4 regions of the Cobetia sp. PDI-12MA genome follow, and region 1 is predicted to be linked to each of the others. Evidence: predicted binding sites of a transcription regulator. Region 1 holds the regulator's gene; each other region holds the start of a gene.
The links. Region 1 encodes FNR, which switches genes on or off when oxygen is low (the NO sensors DNR and NnrR bind a similar motif). Its sites were predicted from a motif close to TTGATNTANATCAA; they were not measured.
Positions count from the first base shown of each region.

Region 2: AC5WNI_RS05610 (OmpW/AlkL family protein) is a predicted target of FNR. The motif match lies at 1,990-2,003, and genes of this name have one in related genera.
Region 3: clpB (ATP-dependent chaperone ClpB) is a predicted target of FNR. The motif match lies at 1,173-1,186, and genes of this name have one in related genera.
Region 4: adhP (alcohol dehydrogenase AdhP) is a predicted target of FNR. The motif match lies at 1,832-1,845, and genes of this name have one in related genera.

Region 1 is NZ_CM183351.1:345,569-349,517, forward strand. It holds gene AC5WNI_RS01575 (fatty acid cis/trans isomerase) at 1-1,004, shown strand, start outside; gene fnr (fumarate/nitrate reduction transcriptional regulator Fnr) at 1,175-1,924, opposite strand; gene AC5WNI_RS01585 (hypothetical protein) at 2,293-2,562, opposite strand; gene AC5WNI_RS01590 (cbb3-type cytochrome c oxidase subunit II) at 2,586-3,203, opposite strand; gene AC5WNI_RS01595 (cbb3-type cytochrome c oxidase subunit I) at 3,200-3,949, opposite strand, start outside.
Region 2 is NZ_CM183351.1:1,307,192-1,311,140, reverse strand. It holds gene AC5WNI_RS05620 (lipopolysaccharide kinase InaA family protein) at 1-815, shown strand, start outside; gene AC5WNI_RS05615 (OmpW/AlkL family protein) at 1,176-1,769, shown strand; gene AC5WNI_RS05610 (OmpW/AlkL family protein) at 2,255-2,866, shown strand; gene AC5WNI_RS05605 (DMT family transporter) at 3,012-3,949, opposite strand, start outside.
Region 3 is NZ_CM183351.1:3,767,867-3,771,815, reverse strand. It holds gene rluD (23S rRNA pseudouridine(1911/1915/1917) synthase RluD) at 1-206, shown strand, start outside; gene pgeF (peptidoglycan editing factor PgeF) at 246-1,022, shown strand; gene clpB (ATP-dependent chaperone ClpB) at 1,330-3,949, shown strand, end outside.
Region 4 is NZ_CM183351.1:584,919-588,867, reverse strand. It holds gene AC5WNI_RS02555 (pyridoxamine 5'-phosphate oxidase family protein) at 1-417, shown strand, start outside; gene adhP (alcohol dehydrogenase AdhP) at 606-1,634, opposite strand; gene exaC (acetaldehyde dehydrogenase ExaC) at 1,943-3,463, opposite strand.

The DNA.
Region 1 (3,949 bases):
GCGATGGTGACCTGCGCCTGGATACGCGAGTGATGTGGGACGGCAGCGGCTGGGCCGACGGCCCCGGGCAGGGGCGCAACCCCAACGCGGCCCTGACCATCTATCGTCACTTCGACAATGCGGCGGTAATGAAGGGGCTGGTCGGTGGCGTACCCAAGACGGGCTGGATCATCGATTACCCGATGCTGGAGCGTATCCACTACCTGCTGGTCGCCGGATTCGATGTCTACGGCAATCTCGGGCATCAGCTGGTCACTCGCCTGTACATGGACTTCCTGCGCATGGAGGGCGAGAACAACCTGTTGGTGCTGTTGCCGGCGGGCGAGCGCCAGGCGGTGCATGATAGCTGGTATCGCGACGTGAGCCCGGGGCTTGGGGGGCTGCTGTTCAAGAAACCGCCGCAGTTCGATGCGCCCAGTGACATTGTCTGGACACCGCAGGAACTCTCGTCGCCGGATCAGGCCCGCCTTGGCCTGATGCGGCGCATGCAGGAGCGCCTCGCGCCGGAACTCGGGCATGAGCGCAGTCTGAGCAATGTCGAGGATGAGCATGTGCGACATGAGCTGCAGGCCCTCGCTGCGGTGCAGGGAGTCTCGGCCAGCCTGATGCCGGAGGTGACGATCGTCGCGCTGGAGGATGGCACTGATGACTCGCCACGCCTTTACAGCGTGCTGCGCAATTCCGCCCACGCCAACATCACCAGTCTGTTCGATGAGGAGGAAAACCGCCGTCCTGAGGAAGACACTCTCGATGTCTTGCGTGGCGTGGCGGGCGATTACCCGAATGCCTTCTGGCGATTGACGCCTGACACTCTGACGGGGCTGGCAGAGCGGGTGGCGGCACTCGAGACCGAAGAGGACTACCGCGCCCTGCAGGCCGATATCGGAGTGCGCCGGACTGATCCGCGCTTCTGGCAGTTCTCCGACAGCGTGCTGCGCGTCAACTATGCTGATCGCCCTGTCGAAGCGGGCCTGCTGGACTATAACCGCCTCGAGAACCGCTGATTGCCAGCGGGGCTTGAGCGGCCGAGACACGCTCTGTCGTCAGGGCTGTCTGGGTTGTCGAACTGTTTCGATGACTGACGACTGGCCTCTGCCTTGTGTGGGGCCGACATGGCGTCCGGCGGTAGATCAGCGCAGTGTCGCACCGCGTGATGTGCTGTCAGCAGGCGTCATCAGCGACCGCCCTGACACTCGCCCTCGGCCAGCTCGATCAGGCCATCCAGATGCAGGATATGCACCTCGCGGGCACGAATGTCGACCAGCCCCTGGGTCTGGAAGCGGGTCAGGATGCGGCTGATGGTTTCGACGGCCAGTCCCAGATAGTTGCCGATATCGGCGCGTGCCATCGAGAGGCGGAAGCTGTATGGCGAATAGCCTCGGCGACGGAAGCGCTGTGACAGGTTGACCAGGAAGCTCGCCAGCCGCTCATCGGCTGTCTTGCGTGACAGCAGCATCATCATGCGGCGATCTTCGTGCAATTCCTTGCTCAGGCTCTTGAACAGCTGGGTTCTCAGCTCAGGCATCTGCTCCGAGAGCGCATTGAGTCGGTCGAAGGGAATCTCGCAGACGGTGGTGGTCTCCAGCGCCACCGCGGTGCCGGGATAGCAATTGCTGTCGATGGCATCGAGTCCGGCCAGCTCGCTGGGCAGGTAGAAGCCGGTCAGCTGCTCCGTACCGCTGTTTTCATTGGTGATCTGCTTGAGGCTTCCGGAGCGCACCGTGAAGACGCAATCGAAGGCATCGCCCTGGGTGAAGAGGACTTCCCCTTTTCTGAGTGGCGCGCGACGGCGGATGATGGCGTCAAACTGGTCGATATCTTCCATGTTCAGTGCCAGTGGCAGGCACAGTGAACTCAGCGAACATGTCTGGCAGCGGGCTTCATGGGCGCGCAAGCGGTGTGATGCCTGTGCATTGGCCGTCATGGTGACTCTCCTGAGGAATGTCACCGCTACCCCTGGGGTAGGGCAGCGGGAGGGGTCTTTCGGGCGCAACGAACGGTGGGGCGGGGCCTTGTCGCCCGCCGCTGCACTGCTGAGCCGCAGTGTATCGAGCGGACAGAGTCTGAGCGCTCATCGGCCGAGGCAGCGCATTCCGTGACGCCATAATATTAGATTTTGTTAATTCATTATCCTGCCCAACCCATGGGCGTTGCAAGGTGTGTGAACTTTAGGCCTGGTTGACCCCGCGTGACCATACCGCGACGACCTGCCTCAGCCGAAGGCGCGAGTCAGTATGCAGTGACCAGCACTCAGGCATCAGTCGCTGGTCATCCGTCGCTGGCCATCTGGGCTCAGCCAGCTGCGCCGAGCAGCAGGATCAGCGCGGCGGCCAGCGTCGCCAGTGCCAGAATGCCCCAGGCACGTGGCGCTGGTGTGTCAGGCTGACGTATGCCGTTGATGCGATGTTCCTGCATGGGGCCATCGCCTTCGCGCTCGTCGCTGTCAGCGCGCGAAAGACTGCCCAGCGCCAGCATGGCGAACAACACCAGGCTGCCCAGCGTGAGGGCCAGCACCCAGAGATTCCAGAACAGGGGGAGGCCAGTTGTCTCCAGCAGATTCATGTCGTGTCTCCTGAGGGGGGCTGTCATGGGCTACGGCTGGCGGTGTCGCTCGCAGGGGCGGCCTGCTGCAGGTAGGCGAGCAGAGCCGTGATTTCGGCAGTGCCACGCACGTCATTGGGGGCGGCGAGAATCTCGTCTTCCGCGTAGGGTACGCCCAGGCCTTGCAGGGCTCGCATGCGTGCCGCGATACCTTCGCCGCTCAACGCCCGCTCGAACAGCCACGGGTAGGCAGGCATCGCCGAACCCGGCACCTGACTGCGCGGGTCATGCAGATGCAGGCGCTGCCAGGCATCGTCATGCTGCGCAGGCAGCTGGCTCAAATCCGTCCCCCAGCGCTCGACGCCCCACAGCGAAGGGCGGTCGTAGAAGCGTGCCCGGGTGGTCGTCGCATCGCCGTGGCGCGCCGTGTCGCCCGGTAGATAGCGCACCATGCGTGTGTGGCACTGCTGACAGCCCTCGCGTTGATAGATGCGCTGACCCTCCAGCGCCAGGGCGCTCAGCGGTTTGAGGTCTTCGGGCGCGCTGGCGAGACTGGGGTGAGCTCCAAGCGGCACCAGCTGGGCGAGGGCGCCGAGGCTCATGGTGAGCAGGCATAGTGCCGTCATCAGGCCGGCGTGACGTTCGAGCAGGACATGTCTCATGCGTAGTGCCCTCCCGAGGATGTGGCAGGGGGCGTGGCAGAGGGTGATGCAGGGTGTATGGCAGGCTGTGATGATGTCTTCCGCGAGCCGGACTTCGGGAGCTGGCGCTCATGAGCGGCTTGCCGTTCGCTCTTGTGGACAGCCAGGGTGCGCATCACGTTGAGGAGCATCAGCAGCATGCCGAGCGCCCAGCAGGCGAGCCCGCCCAGCGAGATCATCATCGGCATGCGGGCCGCTTCCAGCACCTCGCTCAGGGTGTATAGCGGTCTGCCGTCATCTGCCAGCACATGCCACATGCTGCCTTGAAGCAGCGTGGTGGCCCAGCTGGCGGCAATGCACAGCAGGGTGCCGATGATGGCCAGCAGGGCATGGGTCTTGAGCAGCGCGAGGGAGCGCATCGGGGGCAGCAGGTGATAGGCCATCACGATGGCGACTGTCGCGACCACCCCCAGGCTTGCTGCCGGCGACAGGCTGTTGGTGGCACTGAAGGCCAGGGCATTGAGGGTCGGCAGTGACAGCAGGCTGTATTCAAGAACCGCAAGGGCGAAGCTGACCAGAGCTGCCGCCAGCAGGCAGATCAGCGGATCCCGGCGCAATGAGTGCCAATCCTCCTTGAGTGTCATCAGGCCATTGAGGCTGAGTGCCAGCCCCGGTGCCAGCAGCAGGAGGCCCATCGCCATGCCCAGCGTCTGACTCCAGGCTGGCAGGGCGCTCGCGAACAGCAGCGGAGCACCTCCCCATGTCAC
Region 2 (3,949 bases), 960 kb from region 1:
CCAGCCCCAGCGCCACGGCGCCGCGCGGCCACGGCGATTACTGCGAAGCCGGGCTTGCCCGCCTGCTGGAGCAGCACGACCTCAATAGCTTCGATGCCCTGTGGCAAGTGGCAGCCCACGACGTCGACGCGCCGAATCGTGAACGCGGCGGCGTCTCGACGGTCTCGCTGCTGACACTCGAGGATGAGGACGGCAACAGCCATCGCCTCTACCTCAAACGCCAGACCAACCATCTGGGCCGCAGCCTGGCGCGACCGCTGGGCGAACCGACCTTCTCTCGCGAATGGCGTGCCATCCGTCACTATCACGCGCTGGGGATACCGGCAGTGGACGCCGGCTGGTACGGCGAGCGGCGCGCAGGCCGGGAATGGCGCGCCATCCTGATCACCTTCGATCTCGCCGGGCGCGATGATCTGGATCACTGGCATCAACGCTGGGCGGAACTCGATACCGGCATGCGCTCTCAGGTCATCACCGCCAGCGCTCGCCTGGTTCGCGAGATCCATCAGGCTGGCCTGATGCATGGCTGTCTGTTCCCCAAGCACATCTTCCTGAGCCGCCCGCCGAGTGAGTCGCCGGACAGCACCTGGCAGATGGACGCCGTCATCATCGATCTCGAGAAGACGCGCCGCTTCGTGCTGCGCCGCCACGAGTGCCTGCGCGATCTCTACGTGCTGTGGCGCCGCCTGAAGGGCTGGCAGCATGATGAATGGCGACAATTTCTTGCCGTCTATCGCGATGCGGATGCGCAGAGCGCCGAGGTCAGTCAGTGGCTGGAACAGCTGGAAGCACGCGCCGCACGCAAGCGTCGCTGAGCCTTAAGAGGCCGGCAAAGATCCTTGACGTAGTGATCACTAACCTTGCGCACGGCATGCGACCAAGGTCTTGGTCACCTTGCGCGAGGATGAATGGGAATGTCGCTCAAATGCGTCATCTCAAGTCTCACTCGTGAGACATTAAACTTCCCTGAAATAATCGGTAACATCTGCTAACAGGACGCCCAACAAGTTTTCAAACAACGTTCTAAAAAATACTTGCCAAACAGAACGCTGTTTTTTATAGTTTGCAGCGTCCCCTGATCGACGCAGCCACGCAGAGCACACGGCCCACGCCGTAGGGTAGCGAGGCACTGCTGACAGGCAGCTCACGAAGCCAAGCTTCAAGGAGAACTACACATGAAAGCTATCAAGATCCTGACCGCTACTGTTATCGCCGGCACCATGGCAATGGGCGCACAATCCGCCATGGCATATGGCAAGGGTGATACCTTCCTGCGCGGTGGCGTTGCCAAGGTCGACGGCAAGAGCAACAACGGCAACGGTCTGATCGCCAAGGACGAATCTGGCTTCGCCGGTTCCGTGGGCTACATGTTCCACGACAACCTGGCCATCGCCCTGCAGTCCACTGAAGAATTCAGCACTGACTGGGAAAACAGCGCCGGTGGTTTCGATGAGATGCCGATCAACCTGATGCTGCAGTACTACCCGCTGGGCGGTACTGAAGCCCGCGTCCAGCCGTACGCTGGTGTCGGCCTGAACTACACCCACTTCTCCGGTGAGTCTGCCGGTGGCCAGAGCATGGACATCGACGACAGCTACGGCGCCGCTGCCGAGCTGGGTGTGGACCTCAAGATCACCGAAGCCTGGGCCGTCAATGGCTACGCCCGTTATGCTGACGTCAAGGCCGATACCAAGATCGCCGGTCAGGACGTGAACGACACCGAGCTGGATCCGGTCACTGTCGGTGCCGGTGTCACCTACCGCTTCTAAGTCCTTGCACGAGGCGTGAACATGCCTCCAGCGAGTACTCGGCAAGCCGTGTGGTGCCGCATCATTCCCTAAAGCGCCAGCAATGGACCTCGGCAACATCGAGCCGTCCAGGCGCCGGATGGGCATCACACACGAACGCCGCAGACCTCAGGGTCTGCGGCGTTTTCGTTGTGGGCAATCAACGGCTACATGGCCAATCTTGAGCGGCGCCGCGCAGAAATTGACCTGGATCAACCAGGCTCCTGCCCAGGCAAGAACGTCCGTAAACTCTTGCCCCAGATCAAATTTCTCGAAATTCGGCTACCTAGAATGAAGGCATTGTTTCCCGCCATCCTTCAGGAGCCATCATGCCCGACGTCGTCACTCGCTCAGCCTCCCTCCCCGCGCACCTGACTTCACGTAGCCCGCGCTCTGCAGCACGCCCGTGGCAGCTTCTGGCACTGGCAGGCCTCACCGGCCTCGCGACTCTCTGTGCCACACCGGCCATGGCCGCCGACTCGCTGAATGCCAGCTCTCATAGCTCTCTCAACTCTCCCAGCTCTCTCAACTACGGCGCCGGGCAGTTCTGGACGCGTGCAGGTGTCGCCAAGGTCTCGCCGAAGAGTGACAACGGTCGCATCGATGCCATCGGTGCCGACGTGGATGTCGATGATGACAGCGCCTTTGCCTTCACTCTCGGCTATCGCTTCACCGACACCTTCGGTATCGAGCTGCTGGCGGCGCAGGATTTCGACCACGATATCTCGCTCAATGGCCAGAAAGCCGGTTCCGTCGACCACCTGCCGCCGACCCTGACACTGCAGTACTACCCGCTTGGCGGGCGTGAATCGCGCATCCAGCCGTACATCGGCGCGGGCGTCAATTACACCCACTTCTCCGATGAAACCCTCGACGATGGCACCAAGCTCGAGATGGATGACAGCTGGGGCGCGGCCGCACAGGTCGGCGTCGATCTGGTGATCAACGAGCACTGGGCGGCCAACGTCGCCGCCTGGTATCTGGATATCGATTCCGATGTCACCGTGGCGGGCAGCGTCAACGACAAGGTCGAGATCGATCCCATCGTGACCATGGCCGGGATCAGCTATCGCTTCTGATCAGCCACTTCCTGGCTAGCGCTTCTGACGGGCCAGAGACGACAACGCCCCGCCAGCCCATCTCGGGCCGGCGGGGCGTTGTGCGTTGTGCGTTGTGCGTTGCACCTGGTGTACTGTGCGTTGTGAGTTGTGCGCTCGGCACGCCTCAGCGCGGGGCGGCTTGCCCACTGTTCGTTGCCGAAGCATTGGAAGTTGCTGAAACTGTTGAGGTTGAGGTCGTTGAGGGAGTTGAAGGCGAAGGCGGCGTGACGTCCTCCGCCGGCGCCTTGCTCACCTTGCCCGGACGCGGGCGGTCCAGTACCAGCCCCAGCACCACCAGTGCGGCGCCCGCCACCATCAGCGCGGTCCACTGCTCATCGAACAGCCACCATGCCATCAGCGCGGCACACGGCGGCACCAGGAAGAAGGTGCGCGCGACCTGATGGGCCTCGCCACGCTCCAGCATCAGCATCAGCAGCCAGATGGCACCGACCGAGATGGCGATCACCAGCCAGGCCATGGTCAGCAGCAGACGCGGCGTGGGGTCAAAGGCAAAGCTGCCGACACTGGTCGCGGCGACGACGAACACCGCGCCCGCACCGAGATACTGGAACATCAGCCCCTCGACCAACCCCATGCGCCCGGAGACCCGCTTCTGCCACAGTGTCGAGCTGAACACGCCGATCAGTGCCACCAGGCACCAGACGAGCCCGATCAGCGGCCACTCCAGGGTGCCCGCGCCGTCCCTGGCCAGCCCTGCCCCCAGCACCAGACTGACGCCGATGGCGCCACAGCCAAGCCCCGCCCACTGCCTGGCTCCGAGACGCACGCCGAACAACGGCAGCGACAACGCCGCCGTCACCAGTGGATGCAGGCTGACCAGCAGCGCCGTCAGACCCGCCGGCAGCCCCGCCTTGACCGCCGCGAACACGCCGCCCAGATAGGCGCCGTGCAACAGCATGCCGATGCCCATCTGCGCCAGACGGTCATTGCGCCGGCCCCACTGACGCGGCTTGCGGCGCAGCCACAGAATCAACCCCAGCACCGGCAGCACCAGCAGGCTGCGCACCAGCAGCAAGGTGAAGGGTTCAGCGTCCAGGGTAC
Region 3 (3,949 bases), 610 kb from region 1:
CGGTCTACGGCGGGCGTCTGAAGCTGCCGCCGGGGGCCAGTGACCCGCTCAAGGAGCTGCTGCGCCAGTTCCCGCGTCAGGCACTGCATGCCCGCCGTCTCGCCTTCATCCACCCGATCACGGGCAAGGAAGTCGAATTCCGCGCCGAGATGCCGGGTGACATGCTGGTGCTGATCGACTATCTCAAGGAAGACATCGCTCGCTGAGGCGGCAGGCTCGCGCGACACGCCGCACAAGGAGAGGTTATGCACGACGAGAGTCTACGCCCGACCCTGATACTGCCGGACTGGCCCGCGCCGAGCCCGGTGCAGGCCTTCGTGACCACGCGTGAGAGCGGCCCCAGCCAGGGGCCGTATGCCGGCTTCAATCCGGCGCTGCATGTGGGGGATGACCCGGCGATGGTGGCGCAGGTGCGTGAGCTTCTCGCGGCGGAGGTCGATGACGGCCGTCCGCTGGCGTGGCTGGATCAGGTGCACGGCACTCAGGTGGTGGATGCCTTCGATGTCTGCCATGCCGAGGGCCGGCCGGATGCGCCGCCACGGGCGGATGCCTGCATCAGTACCGGCACCGGGCAGGCCTGTGTGGTGATGACGGCGGACTGCCTGCCGGTGCTGTTCTGTGATCGGCAGGGCACGCGTGTCGGCGTGGCACATGCGGGTTGGCGCGGGCTGGTCGCAGGCGTGCTGGAAGCTACCATCGAGCGTCTCGGCGATGACCCCGGCGAGCTGATGGCCTGGCTGGGGCCGGCGATCTCCAATGCGCAGTTCGAGGTCGGCCCCGAGGTGCATGATGCCTTCATCGCGGACCTGCCTGAGGCCGATGATGCCTTCGAGGCCAGTCCCTACCGGCTTGGTCACTACATGTGCGACCTCTACAAGCTGGCACGTCTGCGTCTCGAGCGTGCCGGAGTCGGTCATGTCAGTGGTGGCCACTTCTGCACCGCCTCGGAGTCGCGTTTCTACTCCCACCGGCGTGATGATGGCGTGACCGGGCGCCTCGCCACGGTGATCTGGCTGCGCTGAGGCGCCGAGCAGAAATCACTGTCCAGGGGCCTGGTCTGCGCATTCCACAAGCTCGACATTCAGTACCCACAAACGCCCCGTTGACCTGATGTCCCAGGTTGGCGGGGCGTTTCTGTGTGTGGCAAAGGTGATGGCCGGCGGGGCGGGAAACTGACCTGGATCAGGCAAATGGCACAACATGCTGCAGTGCGGCGAATCCTGCCTTGAAAGCCGTGCGCCAGTCCCCATCTTGAGAGTCAGATACGAAAAGTTACAGGCGAAGCTCCTGAGAAAAGGAGTACCGCCATGACTCTCAGGAGACAGCACCATGCGCATCGACAAACTGACCAGCAAGCTGCAGAACGCTCTGGCGGATGCCCAGTCGCTCGCCGTCGGGCGAGGCCACAATGAAATTCACCCGCAGCATCTGCTGCTGGCCCTGCTTGAAGACCGCGATGGCGGTCTCAAGGCACTGGTCAACAAGGCGGGCGGCGATGCCACCAGTCTGATGAGTGGTCTCAAGCGCCAGCTGGATGACCTGCCGACCGTGTCCCAGTTCGACGGCAATGTCGCGCCCTCGCAGGCCCTCGGCAAGCTTCTGAATCTGGCCGATCGCGAAGCGCAGAAGCGCGGCGATCAATACATCGCCTCCGAGCTCGCGCTGTTGGCCGCGCTGGAGCTGGGCGGTGATCTCGGCAAGCTGTTCACCTCCTCGGGCATCAAGAAGCCCGCCCTGACCTCCGCCATCGATGCACTGCGCGGTGGCGAAGCCGTGGGCGATGCCGATGCCGAGAACAATCGCGAAGCGCTCAACAAGTACACCCTGGATCTCACCGAACGCGCACGGGATGGCAAGCTCGATCCGGTGATCGGGCGTGACGAGGAAATTCGTCGCACGATCCAGGTGCTGCAGCGCCGCACCAAGAACAACCCGGTATTGATCGGTGAACCTGGTGTCGGCAAGACCGCCATCGTCGAGGGGCTGGCCAGCCGTATCGTCAATGGCGAGGTGCCGGAAGGTCTCAAGAACAAGCGCGTGCTGTCTCTCGACATGGGCTCGTTGCTGGCGGGGGCCAAGTTCCGCGGCGAATTCGAGGAGCGCCTCAAGTCGGTGCTGAAGGAGCTGGCGCAGGAAGAAGGCCAGGTCATCCTGTTCATCGACGAGCTGCACACCATGGTCGGCGCGGGCAAGGCCGAAGGCGCGATGGACGCCGGCAACATGCTCAAGCCGGCGCTGGCGCGCGGCGAGCTGCACTGTGTCGGTGCCACCACGCTTGACGAGTATCGCCAGTACATCGAGAAGGATGCCGCACTCGAGCGCCGCTTCCAGAAGGTGCAGGTCGACCAGCCCAGCGAGGAAGACACCATCGCCATCCTGCGTGGCCTGAAGGAGCGCTACGAGGTACACCACGGGGTCGACATCACCGACAGCGCCATCATCGCCGCTGCACGCCTGTCCTCGCGTTACATCACGGACCGCCAGCTGCCGGACAAGGCGATCGATCTGATCGATGAAGCCGCGTCACGCATCCGCATGGAGCTGGATTCCAAGCCGGAGGAGATGGACCGTCTCGATCGCCGCCTGATCCAGCTCAAGATGGAGCGGGAAGCGCTCAAGAAGGAGACCGACGAGGCGGCGCTCAAGCGCCTCGGCGCGCTTGAGGACCAGATCTCGGAGCTGGAGCGTGAATACGCCGACCTCGATGAAGTCTGGAAGGCCGAGAAGTCCAGCATCCAGGGCGCGGCCCAGTTCAAGGCGGAGCTGGAACAGGCGCGTATCGATCTGGAGCAGGCGCGTCGTGCCGGCGACCTCAGCCGTATGTCGGAACTGCAATACGGCGTGATCCCGGGGCTCGAGAAGCAGATCAGCGAAGCCGGCGAAGGCGAGGCGGATACCTCTGCTCACGTGCTGCTGCGCTCCAATGTCACTGAGGAAGAGATTGCTGAGGTCGTCTCGCGCTGGACCGGCATCCCGGTCGCCAAGATGCTCGAAGGCGAGCGTGACAAGCTGCTGCGCATGGAAGAGGCGCTGCACGAGAAGGTGATCGGTCAGGACGAGGCGGTGATCGCGGTGTCCAATGCGGTGCGTCGCTCACGCGCGGGGCTGTCGGATCCGAATCGTCCCAACGGCTCTTTCCTGTTCCTTGGCCCGACCGGCGTCGGCAAGACGGAGCTCTGCAAGTCACTGGCCAGCTTCCTGTTCGACACCGAAGAGGCGATGGTGCGCATCGACATGTCCGAGTTCATGGAGAAGCACTCCGTGGCTCGTTTGATCGGCGCGCCTCCCGGCTATGTCGGGTATGAAGAGGGCGGCTATCTGACCGAGGCCGTGCGCCGCAAGCCATACTCCGTGCTGCTGCTCGACGAGGTCGAGAAGGCACACCCGGATGTCTTCAACATCCTGCTGCAGGTGCTGGAAGATGGCCGTCTGACCGATGGCCAGGGGCGTACCGTCGATTTCCGCAACACCGTGATCGTGATGACCTCCAACCTGGGCTCGGAAATGATTCAGCGCATGAGCGGCCTCAATGGCGAGCTGGCGGAAGACGATGGCAGTACGGAAAGTGCCGACGAGCGTGCCGAGCGCAAGGCGGCCTTCCAGTACGACGACATGAAGACGGCGGTGATGGAAGTCGTCGGCAATCACTTCCGACCGGAGCTGATCAACCGCATCGACGAAGTGGTCGTGTTCCACGCGCTGGGGCAGGCGCAGATTGCTTCCATCGCGGGCATCCAGCTTGAACGTCTCAAGGCGCGTCTGGCCGATCGCGATCTCGGCTTCGATATCACCGATGCCGCGATGGCGCTGCTGGCCAAGGCAGGCTTCGATCCGGTCTATGGCGCTCGTCCGCTCAAGCGCGCCATCCAGAGTCGTATCGAGAACCCGCTGGCCCAGGCGCTGCTGGGTGGCGACTTCGTGCCCGGTGATGTGATCCGTGTCGACGAAG
Region 4 (3,949 bases), 240 kb from region 1:
GGCGATGGCATGCCCCACGCCCGCCCGATGCATCTGGTGCAGGATGACTACGACGGCACCCTGTGGTTCTTCACTCGCGCCAGCGCCGAGAAGGTGTTTGAGGCCAAAAAGGACAGCGAGGTCTGCCTGAGCTTTTCCGATCAGGATGATGGCGTCTACGTATCGCTGAGCGGTCATGCCAACCTGCACCGCGATCAGGGCCTGATCGACAAGTTCTGGAATCCGTTCGTGGCCGCCTGGTTCCCGGAAGGCAAGGATGACCCCGACGTCACCCTGCTGGAGATCTCGGTGCAATCCGGCGAGCACTGGAAGGCCAAGGAGAGCAAGGCCTATCAGCTCTACGAGGTGGCGCGCGCCAACCTCGACAGGGACCACACCCCGAACATGGGCGAGAACGAGAAATTCGGCACGGTGTAAGCAGAAGCCCGAGCCCGTCATGGAGAGCTCTTCATAGAGAGCGCTTTGCAGTGCCCGCGTGAGGCTTCACGCACACGGCCATGCCAGACACGACAACGCCAGCCCTCGGGCTGGCGTTGTCGTGTCTGGCAGCCTGCCGTTTCCAGCAGGCCTGGCGTCGGTGGTGAGGATTCGGGTCAGCGAACGCCTCAGGCCTTCATGTCGAGCACGATGCGCCCCTCGATCTTGCCGTCGATCATGCGCCCGAAGATGTCATTGATGTCCTCGAGCTTGCCGGTCTGCACGGTGGCGGCGACCTTGCCTTCCGCGGCGAAGTCCAGCGCCTCCTGCAGGTCCTGACGCGTGCCGACGATGGAGCCACGCACCGTGATGCCATTGAGCACGGTGGAGAAGATCGGCAGCGGGAAGTCCCCCGGCGGCAGGCCGTTGAGCACCAGGGTGCCGCCACGGCGCAGCATGTTCTGGGCCTGATCGAAGGCCTTGGGCGACACCGCCGTTACCAGCGCCCCATGCGCGCCACCGATGTCGCGCTTGATGACGGCTGCCGGGTCTTCCTTCATGGCATTGACGGTCACGGTAGCGCCCAGTCGGCGGGCCAGCCCCAGCTTGGCATCATCTACATCCACCGCCGCCACGTTCAGGCCCATGGCGCGTGCATACTGCACCGCCATGTGTCCCAGCCCGCCGATGCCCGAGATTACCACCCACTGGCCGGGGCGCGTATCGGTCATCTTGAGGCCCTTGTAGACCGTGACCCCGGCACACAGCACCGGCGCAACCTCCACGAAGCCCACGCTGTCCGGCAGTCGGCCGACGTAGCCGGCGTCCGCCAGCGTGAACTGGGCGAAGCCGCCATTCACCGAGTAGCCGGTGTTCTGCTGGCTCTCGCACAGCGTCTCCCAGCCGCCCAGGCAATGCTCGCAGTGGCCGCAGGCCGAGTAGAGCCAGGGCACTCCGACACGATCGCCTTCCTTGACGTGGGTGACGCCCTCGCCCACCGCCGCGATGGTGCCGACGCCCTCATGGCCGGGAATGAACGGTGGATTGGGTTTCACCGGCCAGTCGCCATGCGCGGCGTGCAGGTCGGTATGACAGACCCCGGAGGCGGCGACCTCGACCAGAATCTCGCCACGCCCCGGTCGCGGTACCGCGACCTCCTCGATCACCAGCGGTGCACCGAATTCACGTACCACGGCGGCTTTCATGCTGCTATCCATGACGTACTCCTCATCCATTGAAGACTGACGGATATTCAAGACTGACGGATATTCAAGACAGACGAACCAGCAAAGTTGCGGCGGAGAGTTGCGCCGGTGAGTGTGGGCTGGCGCCTGCATGCGCCAGCGCCTATGCCTGCACTCAGACCAGCGCGAAGCTTGCCTCTCCATTGAAACCAGACGCAGCGCTCCCTGCCCTGCGCCAGATCAAGCAATCGGATCTGGCGCGGGCATCGATGTCATTTTCTCAATCACGAATCGCGGGAGGCGTGCAGCGCCACCAGTGGCGGTGGCGCTGCCAGACAGGCCTAGAAGAAGCCGAGCGGATTGATGTCGTAGCTGACCAGCAGATTCTTGGTCTGCTGGTAGTGCTCCAGCGCCATCTTGTGGGTCTCGCGACCGACACCGGATTTCTTGTAGCCACCGAAGGCGGCATGGGCGGGATACTGGTGGTAGCAGTTGGTCCACACGCGACCGGCCTGGATGCCGCGCCCCATGCGGAAGGCGACGTTCATGTCGCGACTCCAGACGCCGGCGCCGAGACCGAATTCGGTGTCATTGGCGATGGCCAACGCCTCGGCCTCGTCACGGAAGGTGGTGACGGCCACCACCGGCCCGAAGATCTCCTCCTGGAAGACACGCATCGAGTTGTTGCCCTTGAGCAGGGTCGGCTGGATGTAATAGCCGTTGGCCAGCTCGTTCTCCAGCTGCTCGCTGCTGCCACCGGTGAGCACCTCGGCACCTTCCTCGCGGGCGACATCCATGTAGGACATGATCTTGTCGAACTGCTCGCGGGAAGCCTGGGCGCCGACCTGCACGTCGGTGTCCAGCGGGTTGCCGCGCTTGATGGTCTTCACGCGCTCCATCACCCGGGCCATGAAGCCGTCGTAGATGCTTTCCTGGATCAGGGCGCGTGATGGGCAGGTACACACCTCGCCCTGATTGAAGAACGCCAGCACCAGGCCTTCGGCGGCCTTGTCGATGAACTCGGGTTCGGCATTCATGATGTCGGCGAAGTAGATGTTGGGCGACTTGCCGCCCAGCTCCACCGTGGAGGGGATGATGCTGTCGGCGGCGCACTTGAGAATGTGCGAGCCCACCGGGGTGGAGCCGGTGAAGGCGATCTTGGCGATGCGCTTGCTGGTCGCCAGCGCCTGACCGGCCTCGGCGCCATAGCCGTTGACGATATTGAGCACGCCCGCCGGCAGCAGGTCACCGACCAGCTCCGCGAGCACCAGAATCGAGGCCGGAGTCTGTTCCGCCGGCTTGATCACCACGCAGTTGCCGGCCGCCAGCGCCGGGCCGAGCTTCCAGGCCGCCATCAGGATCGGGAAGTTCCACGGGATGATCTGCCCGACCACGCCCAGCGGCTCATGGAAATGATAGGAGACGGTATTGGCATCGATGTCCGCCGCGGTACCTTCCTGGGAGCGCAGGCAACCAGCGAAGTAACGGAAGTGGTCCGCCGCCAGCGGAATATCGGCGTTGAGCGTCTCGCGCACCGCCTTGCCGTTGTCCCAGGTCTCGGCGACAGCCAGCATCTCGAGGTTCTGCTCGATGCGATCCGCGATCTTGAGCAGGATGTTGGAGCGCTCCTGCACCGAGGTCTTGCCCCAGGCAGCGGCTGCCTTGTGGGCCGCGTCCAGCGCGAGATCGATATCCTCCGCACTCGAACGCGGGATACGGCAGAAGGCCTCGCCCGTCACCGGGCTGACATTGTCGAAGTACTCACCCTTCACCGGCTCGACGAAGCGACCGCCGATATAGTTGCCGTAGATACCCTTGAACGTGACCAGCGCATCGGCGCTGCCCGGGGAGGCGTAGATCATGGCGAACTCCTGTTGGCCCGATTCACGAGTGGCGCTCGTGATCGACGGCCTGTTGTTGTCGTTGCTGCAAGGTCGTTGTCGTTGCTGAAAAATCCGTTGTCGTTGTCGAGAAGTCGTTGTCGTGTCAGCGAAACGCCTGTGTTGGCCCTTCTGCAGTGGCCCCGTTGGAGCTGACCCGCTTCCCGATCCAACAAGCGGTTCTTGATCAGGTGACTCTCACAGTCTTGACCACCGACGCCGATCGCGACATGCCCCCATGGGTGGAGACCGTCTCATCCCTTGGGAGGAGAAAAGCGAGGAGACACGAACGAAGAGAGGAAAGAGGGTAGAGAAGAGAAAAGGGAAAGGGGAAAGCGAAAAGAGCGCCGGAAGGAAATCAGGCTGGCCCGCCCGCCATACCGCGAAGGCCGCAAGGCACGACACCACGCCGTGACGTTATGCTCAGGGTAGCTGTTATCAGCAAGGTCATGATCAGGAAAGTCATGA